2 regions of the Streptomyces melanosporofaciens genome follow, and region 1 is predicted to be linked to the other one. Evidence: predicted binding sites of a transcription regulator. Region 1 holds the regulator's gene; the other holds the start of a gene.

What was found. The regulator HrcA, encoded in region 1, represses chaperone genes, less so after heat shock. The targets are predictions, from matches to a motif close to TTNGCACTCNGNNNNNCNGAGTGCNAA.
Region 2: the regulator HrcA is predicted to act here: its motif matches at 2,475-2,501, upstream of groL (chaperonin GroEL).

The regions. Positions count from the first base shown of each region.
Region 1 is NZ_FNST01000002.1:1,660,075-1,664,489, forward strand. It holds gene dnaJ (molecular chaperone DnaJ) at 1-990, opposite strand, end outside; gene hrcA (heat-inducible transcriptional repressor HrcA) at 991-2,007, opposite strand; gene BLV72_RS10180 (MBL fold metallo-hydrolase) at 2,173-2,895, shown strand; gene BLV72_RS10185 (DUF3097 domain-containing protein) at 2,993-3,814, shown strand; gene hemW (radical SAM family heme chaperone HemW) at 3,826-4,415, opposite strand, start outside.
Region 2 is NZ_FNST01000002.1:2,795,015-2,799,429, forward strand. It holds gene murQ (N-acetylmuramic acid 6-phosphate etherase) at 1-556, shown strand, start outside; gene groL (chaperonin GroEL) at 688-2,313, opposite strand; gene BLV72_RS14480 (cold-shock protein) at 2,837-3,043, opposite strand; gene BLV72_RS14485 (MoaD/ThiS family protein) at 3,453-3,731, opposite strand; gene thrC (threonine synthase) at 3,728-4,415, opposite strand, start outside.

The DNA of each region.
Region 1 (4,415 bases):
GGTCACCTCGACATGCACGATCAGGTCGCCACGGCCGCCGCCCCGCAGATGGGTGACGCCGCGCTGGTGCAGCGGGATCGACTGGCCGGACTGGGTACCGGGCCGGATGTCGACCTCCTCCAGGCCGTCCAGCGTCTCCAGTGGCACCTTGGTGCCCAGCGACGCCGCCGTCATCGGGATGGTCACCGTGCAGTGCATATCGTCGCCGCGCCGCTGGAAGACCGGGTGCGGGACCTCGTGGATCTCCACATACAGGTCGCCCGCCGGGCCGCCGCCCGGTCCGACCTCGCCCTCACCGGCCAGCTGGATCCTGGTGCCGTTGTCCACACCGGCGGGGATCTTCACGGTCAGGGTGCGCCGCGAGCGGATCCGGCCGTCGCCCGCGCACTCCGGGCACGGGGTCGGCACCACGGTGCCGAAGCCCTGGCACTGCGGGCACGGCCGCGAGGTCATGACCTGGCCCAGGAAGGACCGCGTCACCTGGGAGACCTCACCGCGGCCACGGCACATGTCACAGGTCTGCGCCGAGGTGCCCGGCGCCGCGCCCTCGCCGCTGCACGTGGTGCAGACGACCGCGGTGTCGACCTGGATGTCCTTGGTGGTCCCGAACGCGGCCTCGCTGAGCTCCACGTCCAGACGGATCATCGCGTCCTGACCGCGCCGGGTCCTGGAGCGCGGACCGCGCTGCGAGGCGGTGCCGAAGAACGCGTCCATGATGTCGGAGAAGTTGCCGAAGCCTCCGCCGAAGCCTCCGGCGCCACCGCCGCCGGCCCCGGACATCGGGTCCCCGCCCAGGTCGTAGACCTGCTTCTTCTGTGGGTCCGACAAGACCTCGTAAGCGGCGTTGATCTCCTTGAACCGCTCCTGGGTCTTCGGATCCGGGTTCACATCCGGATGCAGCTCGCGCGCGAGCCGACGGAATGCCTTCTTGATCTGGTCCTGCGAGGCATCACGCGGCACGCCCAGGACTGCGTAGTAGTCCGTCGCCACTTACGACTCCGCCAGGATCTGTCCGACGTAACGTGCCACTGCGCGTACCGCTCCCATCGTTCCGGGGTAGTCCATGCGGGTCGGTCCGACCACGCCGAGTTTGGCGACCGCCTCGTCGCCGGAACCGTAGCCGACCGCGACGACCGAGGTGGCGTTGAGCCCCTCGTGAGCATTCTCATGCCCGATCCGCACGGTCATACCCGAGTCCTTGGCCTCGCCCAGCAACTTGAGGAGGACGACATGCTCCTCGAGTGCCTCCAGGACGGGCCGGATCGTCAGGGGAAAATCATGCACGAAACGCGTGAGGTTCGCGGTGCCGCCGATCATCAGCCGCTCCTCGGTCTCCTCCACCAGCGTCTCGAGCAAGGTCGACAACACGATCGAGACGGTCCCCCGGTCCTCCTGTTCGAAGGACTCCGGAAGATCCTGCACCAACTGCGGCACATCCGCGAAACGCCGACCCACGACCCGGCTGTTGAGCCGGGCGCGCAGATCGGCCAGCGAGTCCTCGGTGATCGGACTGGGGCAGTCCACCATGCGCTGCTCCACCCGGCCGGTGTCCGTGATCAGCACCAGCATCACCCGGGCCGTGGCCAGCGGCAGCAGCTCCACATGGCGCACCGTCGAGCGGGTCAGCGACGGATACTGCACCACCGCCACCTGCCGGGTCAGCTGCGCCAGCAGCCGGACCGTGCGGCCCACCACGTCATCGAGGTCGACCGCGCCGTCCAGGAAGTTCTGAATGGCCCGCCGCTCCGGGCTGGACAGCGGCTTCACTCCCGCCAGCTTGTCCACGAAGAGGCGATAGCCCTTGTCGGTGGGGATCCGCCCGGCGCTCGTATGCGGCTGGGCGATGAACCCCTCGTCCTCCAGAGCGGCCATGTCGTTACGCACCGTGGCCGGCGAGACCCCCAGCCGGTGCCGCTCGGTGAGCGCCTTGGAGCCGACCGGCTCCTCCGTCCCCACATAGTCCTGGACAATGGCACGCAGCACCTCGAGTCTGCGTTCGCTGAGCACCCCGCGCACCTCCAGTCCAGCGGTCTCATCAGGTCGTCCGCCCTGGCACTCACCGGGCACGAGTGCCAGAACCCCTCCGCCAGTGTACGGCGGGGTGCGGTGGCATGGGCAAGAGCCGCCGTCGGCAGCAACTCTCCCCCATCCCCGTTGAGCTAGCGTCGCGGTATGGAGACGTGTTGGGAAGAGGCAGGCTGGGAGCGGCTCGCGCCCGGTGTGGCCCGCCGTCGGCTGCCGGAGTGGGACGAGACGGTCGGCGTGGTCGTCGGCCGGACCGACATCCTCGTCGTGGACACCGGCGCGACCCTGCGCGCCGGGGCCGAGCTGCGCGCCCTGATCACCCGGCTGACCGGCCGCCGCCCCACCCGGATCGCGCTCACCCATCCGCACTTCGACCACGTCCTGGGCTCGGCCGCCTTCGCGGGCTGCGAGGTGTACGGGGCCACGGGCATGGACGAGCTGCTGCGCCGGGAGCGGGAGACGCTGCGCGAGGACGCGATCCGCCACGGGGTGGACCGGAACGCCGCCACCGAGGCCGTGGACCATCTGGTCGGCCCGCACCACCTGGTCTCCGGGGAGCTCACCCTGGACCTGGGTGACCGGCAGGTGCTGCTGGCCAATGTGGGGCCCGGCCACACCGCCCATGACCTGGCCGTTCTGGTGCCCGGCCGGCCCGAGGTGGTCTTCTGCGGCGATCTGGTGGAGGAGTCCGGCACGCCGCAGGCCGGACCGGACGCGATCCCCGGCCGCTGGCCCGCCGCCCTCGACCGGCTGCTCGCCCTCGGCGGCCCGGACGCGCGGTACGTCCCGGGGCACGGCTCGGTCGTGAGCGCCGGGTTCGTCCGGGCCCAACGTGACGAATTGGCGGCCCGCTTCGGCGTGTCCCTCTAGGCGTCTCCCCAGCCGCCCGACTAGGCGCCCTACTAGGCGTCCACCTAGTTGTCCGCACTACAGGAGCGGGCGGTCGTCGCGCGCTATCGTCATCCGGATGCGACAGTACGACCCGGACCTGACCCCGCCCTGGAAGCGGCAGCGGCCCGCCCCTGAGGTCCCCGCCGAACCGGACCTCGTCGTGGAGGAGGTCACCACCGGCTTCTGCGGCGCCGTGATCCGCTGCGAGAAGACCGCCCAGGGCCCCACGGTCACTCTGGAGGACCGCTTCGGCAAACATCGCGTCTTCCCCATGGAGCCGCGCGGTTTTCTGCTCGAGGGGCGTGTCGTCACCCTCGTACGCCCGCGCGCGGCGGCCCCCAGCGCGCCCCAGCGCACGGCCTCGGGGTCGATCGCCGTTCCGGGAGCGCGCGCGAGGGTCGCCCGTGCGGGGCGCGTCTATGTCGAGGGGCGCCACGACGCGGAGCTGGTGGAGCGGGTCTGGGGCGACGATCTGCGCATCGAGGGCGTCGTCGTGGAGTACCTGGAGGGCGTCGACGACCTGCCCGCCATCGTGGATGGCTTCTCCCCCGGCCCGGACGCCCGGCTCGGCGTCCTCGTCGACCATCTGGTGACGGGTTCGAAGGAGTCCCGTATCGCCGGGCAGGTCACCGGCGAGCATGTGCTGGTCCTCGGCCACCCCTATATCGACATCTGGGAGGCCGTGAAGCCGTCCTCCGTCGGCATCCCGGCCTGGCCGACGGTGCCGCACGGCCAGGACTGGAAGAAGGGCGTCTGCCGCGCCCTGGGCTGGCCGGAGAACACCGGGGCCGCCTGGCAGCGGATCCTGTCCTCGGTCCACTCCTACAAGGACCTCCGGCCGGAGCTCCTGGGGCGGGTGGAGGAGTTGATCGACTTCGTGACGGCCCCGCAGGGCTGACGGCTCCCGTCTCAGTCCACCAGGTCGCGCACCACCGCGTCCGCCAGCAGCCGCCCACGCAGCGTGAGCACGGCCCGCCCCCGTCCGTACGGCCCCGGATCCAGCAGCCCGTCCTCCAGCGCCCGGGCCGCGGCCGCCGCCCCGGCCGGGCGCAGCAGCTCCAGCGGGCAGCCCTCGACCAGCCGCAGCTCCAGCAGGATGCGCTCCACCCGGCGCTCCTCGGCGGTCAGCAGCTCCCGGCCCGCGCCGGGCGACCTGCCCTCGCCCAGGGCCTGCGCGTACGCCCCGGGGTGCTTCACGTTCCACCACCGCACGCCGCCCACATGGCTGTGCGCGCCGGGGCCGGCGCCCCACCAGTCGGCGCCGCGCCAGTACAGCTCGTTGTGCCGGCAGCGCCCGGCGGGCGAGGTGGCCCAGTTGGAGACCTCGTACCAGGCGAACCCGGCGGCCGACAGGATCTCCTCGGCGATCAGATAGCGGTCCGCGTGCACATCGTCGTCGGTCATCGGGACCTCGCCGCGCCGGATCCGCCGCGCCAGCTGGGTGCCCTCCTCCACGATCAGCGCATACGCCGACACATGGTCGGGCCCCGCCCCGAGCG
Region 2 (4,415 bases), 1.1 Mb from region 1:
CGCGGAGCTGGCCGCCCGGGACCTCGACCTGCTCGGGGTCGGCCCCGAGGACACGGTGGTCGGCGTCTCGGCCTCCGGCCGCACCCCGTACGCCGTGGGCGCGGTCGAACACGGCCGACGGCTCGGCGCGCTCACCGTCGGACTGTCCTGCAACGCCGACTCGGCGCTCGCCGCCGCGGCCGACCACGGCATCGAGATCGTCGTGGGGCCGGAGCTGCTCACCGGCTCGACCCGGCTGAAGGCGGGCACGGCCCAGAAGCTGGTGCTCAACATGATCTCGACCATCACCATGATCCGGCTGGGCAAGACCTTCGGAAATCTGATGGTCGATGTGCGCGCCTCCAACGACAAGCTGCGCGCCCGCTCGCGGAGGATCGTCTTCCTGGCGACCGGCGCCTCCGACCAGCGGATCGAAAGCGCGCTGGCGGCCACGGACGGCGAGGTGAAGAACGCGATCCTCACCATCCTGGGCGAGGTGGACGCCACGACCGCCGAGAAGCTGCTCGCCGAGGCACACGGCCATCTGCGCGCCGCCCTCGATGCGGCCAAGCGGTAAGCCCCGGATACGCCTGCTCCCGCAGCCGGGGCCCGGCCCCCAAAACGCCGTCGGGGCGGCACCCCTGGGAGAGGGTGCCGCCCCGACGTCCTGGACGGTACGACCGACCGGCGAACGAAGCGCCGAGTCGATCAGAAGTCCATGTCACCGCCCGGCATGCCGCCCGGAGCGCCCGCCGGGGCGGCCTTCTCCGGCTTGTCGGCGATGACGGCCTCGGTGGTGAGGAACAGCGCGGCGATCGACGCGGCGTTCTGCAGCGCGGAGCGCGTGACCTTGGCCGGGTCGATGATGCCCTCGGCGATCAGGTCGACGTACTCACCGGTCGCGGCGTTGAGGCCGTGGCCCGGGGTCAGGTTGCGCACCTTCTCGACCACGACGCCGCCCTCGAGACCGGCGTTGACCGCGATCTGCTTCAGCGGGGCCTCCAGGGCCAGGCGCACGGCCTGGGCACCGGTGGCCTCGTCGCCCTCGAGCTCCAGCTTCTCGAAGACCGAGACGGTCTGCAGCAGGGCCACGCCACCACCGGCGACGATGCCCTCCTCGACGGCCGCCTTGGCGTTGCGCACCGCGTCCTCGATGCGGTGCTTGCGCTCCTTGAGCTCGACCTCGGTGGCGGCACCGGCCTTGATGACGGCCACGCCGCCGGCCAGCTTCGCCAGGCGCTCCTGCAGCTTCTCGCGGTCGTAGTCCGAGTCCGAGGACTCGATCTCGGCGCGGATCTGGTTGACGCGGCCCTGCACCTGGTCGGTGTCGCCGGCGCCGTCCACGATGGTGGTCTCGTCCTTGGTGACGGTGACCTTGCGGGCGCGGCCGAGCAGATCGAGACCGGCGTTCTCGAGCTTGAGGCCGACCTCCTCGGAGATGACGGTGCCACCGGTAAGGATGGCGATGTCACCGAGCATGGCCTTACGGCGGTCACCGAAGCCCGGGGCCTTGACGGCGACGGACTTGAAGGTGCCACGGATCTTGTTGACGACCAGGGTGGCCAGGGCCTCGCCCTCGACGTCCTCGGCGATGATCAGCAGCGGCTTGCCCGACTGCATGACCTTCTCGAGCAGCGGGAGGAGGTCCTTCACGCTGCTGATCTTGGAGTTGACGATCAGGATGTACGGGTCGTCGAGCGACGACTCCATACGCTCCATGTCCGTCGCGAAGTACGGGGAGATGTAACCCTTGTCGAAGCGCATGCCCTCGGTGAGCTCGAGCTCGAGCCCGAAGGTCTGCGACTCCTCGACGGTGATGACACCTTCCTTGCCGACCTTGTCCATCGCCTCGGCGATGAGCTCACCGATCTGGGTGTCGGCGGCGGAGATGGAGGCGGTGGAGGCGATCTGCTCCTTGGTCTCCACGTCCTTGGCCTGCTCGAGGAGCTGGGCGGAGACGGCCTCGACGGCCTTCTCGATACCCCGCTTGAGCGCCATCGGGTTGGCACCGGCGGCGACGTTGCGCAGGCCCTCCTTGACCAGCGCCTGGGCGAGGACGGTCGCGGTCGTCGTGCCGTCACCGGCGACGTCGTCCGTCTTCTTCGCGACCTCCTTGACCAGCTCGGCGCCGATCTTCTCGTACGCGTCCTCGAGCTCGATCTCCTTGGCGATGGAAACACCATCGTTGGTGATCGTGGGGGCGCCCCACTTCTTCTCGAGGACGACGTTGCGGCCCTTGGGGCCGAGGGTGACCTTGACGGCGTCGGCGAGCTGGTTCATCCCGCGCTCGAGGCCGCGCCGCGCCTCCTCGTCGAACGCGATGATCTTGGCCATGTGAAGTGGTCCTCCCAAGACGGGGTGGATTGCTCCGGACCGCGCTGGCGCCCGCGACGGACGGCCTGCCTGCCGTACGGTTCCTTGCCCCGCATGGCCTGGCGGGCCTCACCGACCCGGTCCTTCTGTCACTCTCAACGTCAGAGTGCTAACGCCAATGATTAGCACTCGGGCCTATAGAGTGCAAGCGCCCGAAGGGCATCCTTGAGGGGTGGCGGCCGGGTGACGGGTGGGCGCAAGCGCCCGAAGGGCATCCTCGAGGGGTGGCGGCCGGGTGACGGGTGGGCGCAAGCGCCCGAAGGGCATCCTCGAGGGGTGGCGGCCGGGTGACGGGTGGGCGCAAGCGCCCGAAGGGCATCCTCGAGGGGTGGCGGCCGGGTGACGGGTGGGCGCAAGCGCCCGAAGGGCATCCACCCCTGCACCAGCCCCCGTAATGATCAGCGCGGACACGCCGAAGGGTCCGCACCCTGGCCGGGACACGGACCCTTCGGACTGTACTGTTCAGCTGCGTCGCGTCGGCGCGTCAGCCTACGGCCACGCGGACCATGTCGGCCTGCGGGCCCTTCTGACCCTGCGAGATCTCGAACTCGACCCGCTGGCCTTCCTCGAGGGTGCGGTACCCGTCCATCTGGATCGCGCTGTAGTGGACGAACACGTCCGCACCACCGTCGACCGCGATGAAGCCGTACCCCTTCTCCGCGTTGAACCACTTGACGGTGCCCTGAGCCATTCCTAACTCCCCTATTGCTGGCCCTTGCGCAGGACCGCACTCCGCGGACCCGGGTCAGACCTCACCCCCCGGATGTGGGGGGTGTGCGCCGGAACGCGTCGACCGCCGCTGAATGTATCCGTCCCAACGCCCTCTGCAACAGGTCAATCGGACGAGAATTCTGGGCACGACCGAACGGTTAAAAGTGAGAAATTATGTGAAGTTCGGGCAAGCCGGGCGGGACATAGGGAACCAACCCGACAATTCGTGCTCACACTTTACGCACAACTTGACGAGTTCTCATATGTGGTTCCGGCCCGGGGGCCATCGGGGAATCCGGGCAACTGTATCGCGATTCCACACACGGAATCGCCCCGTCCGGTTGTCCCCGGACGGGGCGATGCCAAAGGTGAGGAGGGTGGACGCGGGGTCAGCAGCCGCCCGCGACCGCCGGGATGATCGAGATCCCGGCACCGTCCGGGGTCGCCGTGGCCAGGCCGTCGGCGAAGCGGACGTCGTCGTCGTTGACGTAGACGTTGACGAAGCGGCGGAGCTTGCCGGTGTCGTCCAGGACGCGGGCCGCGATGCCCTGGTGGTTCTTCTCCAGGTCCGCCAGGACCTCGGCGAGGGTCGCGCCCTCGGCGGGGACCTCGGCCTGCCCGGCGGTGTATGTGCGCAGGATGGTCGGGATTCGGACGTTGACGCTCATGCGAGACCAGCCTCTCGGAACGAGTCAAGGGTGGGGCGGATGATGGCGGAGGGACCCGTGGTGGGGGCCACCGCGTCGAGGGTCTTGAGGCCGTCGCCGGTGTTGAGCACGACGGTCGTCAGGGACGGGTCGAGCAGACCGTCCTCGATCAGCTTCTTGGTCACGCCGACGGTCACCCCGCCCGCGGTCTCCGCGAAGATCCCCTCGGTGCGGGCGAGCAGCTTGATCGCGTCGACGATCTGCTCGTCGTTCACGTCCTCCACCGCGCCGCCCGTACGGCGGGCGATGTCCAGGACGTACGGGCCGTCCGCGGGGTTGCCGATGGCCAGCGACTTGGCGATGGTCTGCGGCTTCTGCGGCCGGACGACGTCATGGCCGGCCTTGAAGGCGGCGGAGACCGGGGAGCAGCCCTCGGCCTGGGCGCCGAAGATCTTGTAGGGCTTGTCCTCGACCAGACCGATCGCGATCAGCTCCTTCAGCCCCTTGTCGATCTTGGTGAGCTGGGAGCCGGAGGCGATCGGGATGACGATCTGGTCCGGCAGCCGCCAGCCGAGCTGCTCGCAGATCTCGTAGGCCAGGGTCTTGGAGCCCTCGCCGTAGTACGGCCGCAGATTGACGTTGACGAAGCCCCAGCCCTCGCCGACCGGGTCGCCGATCAGCTCGCTGCAGAAGCGGTTGACGTCG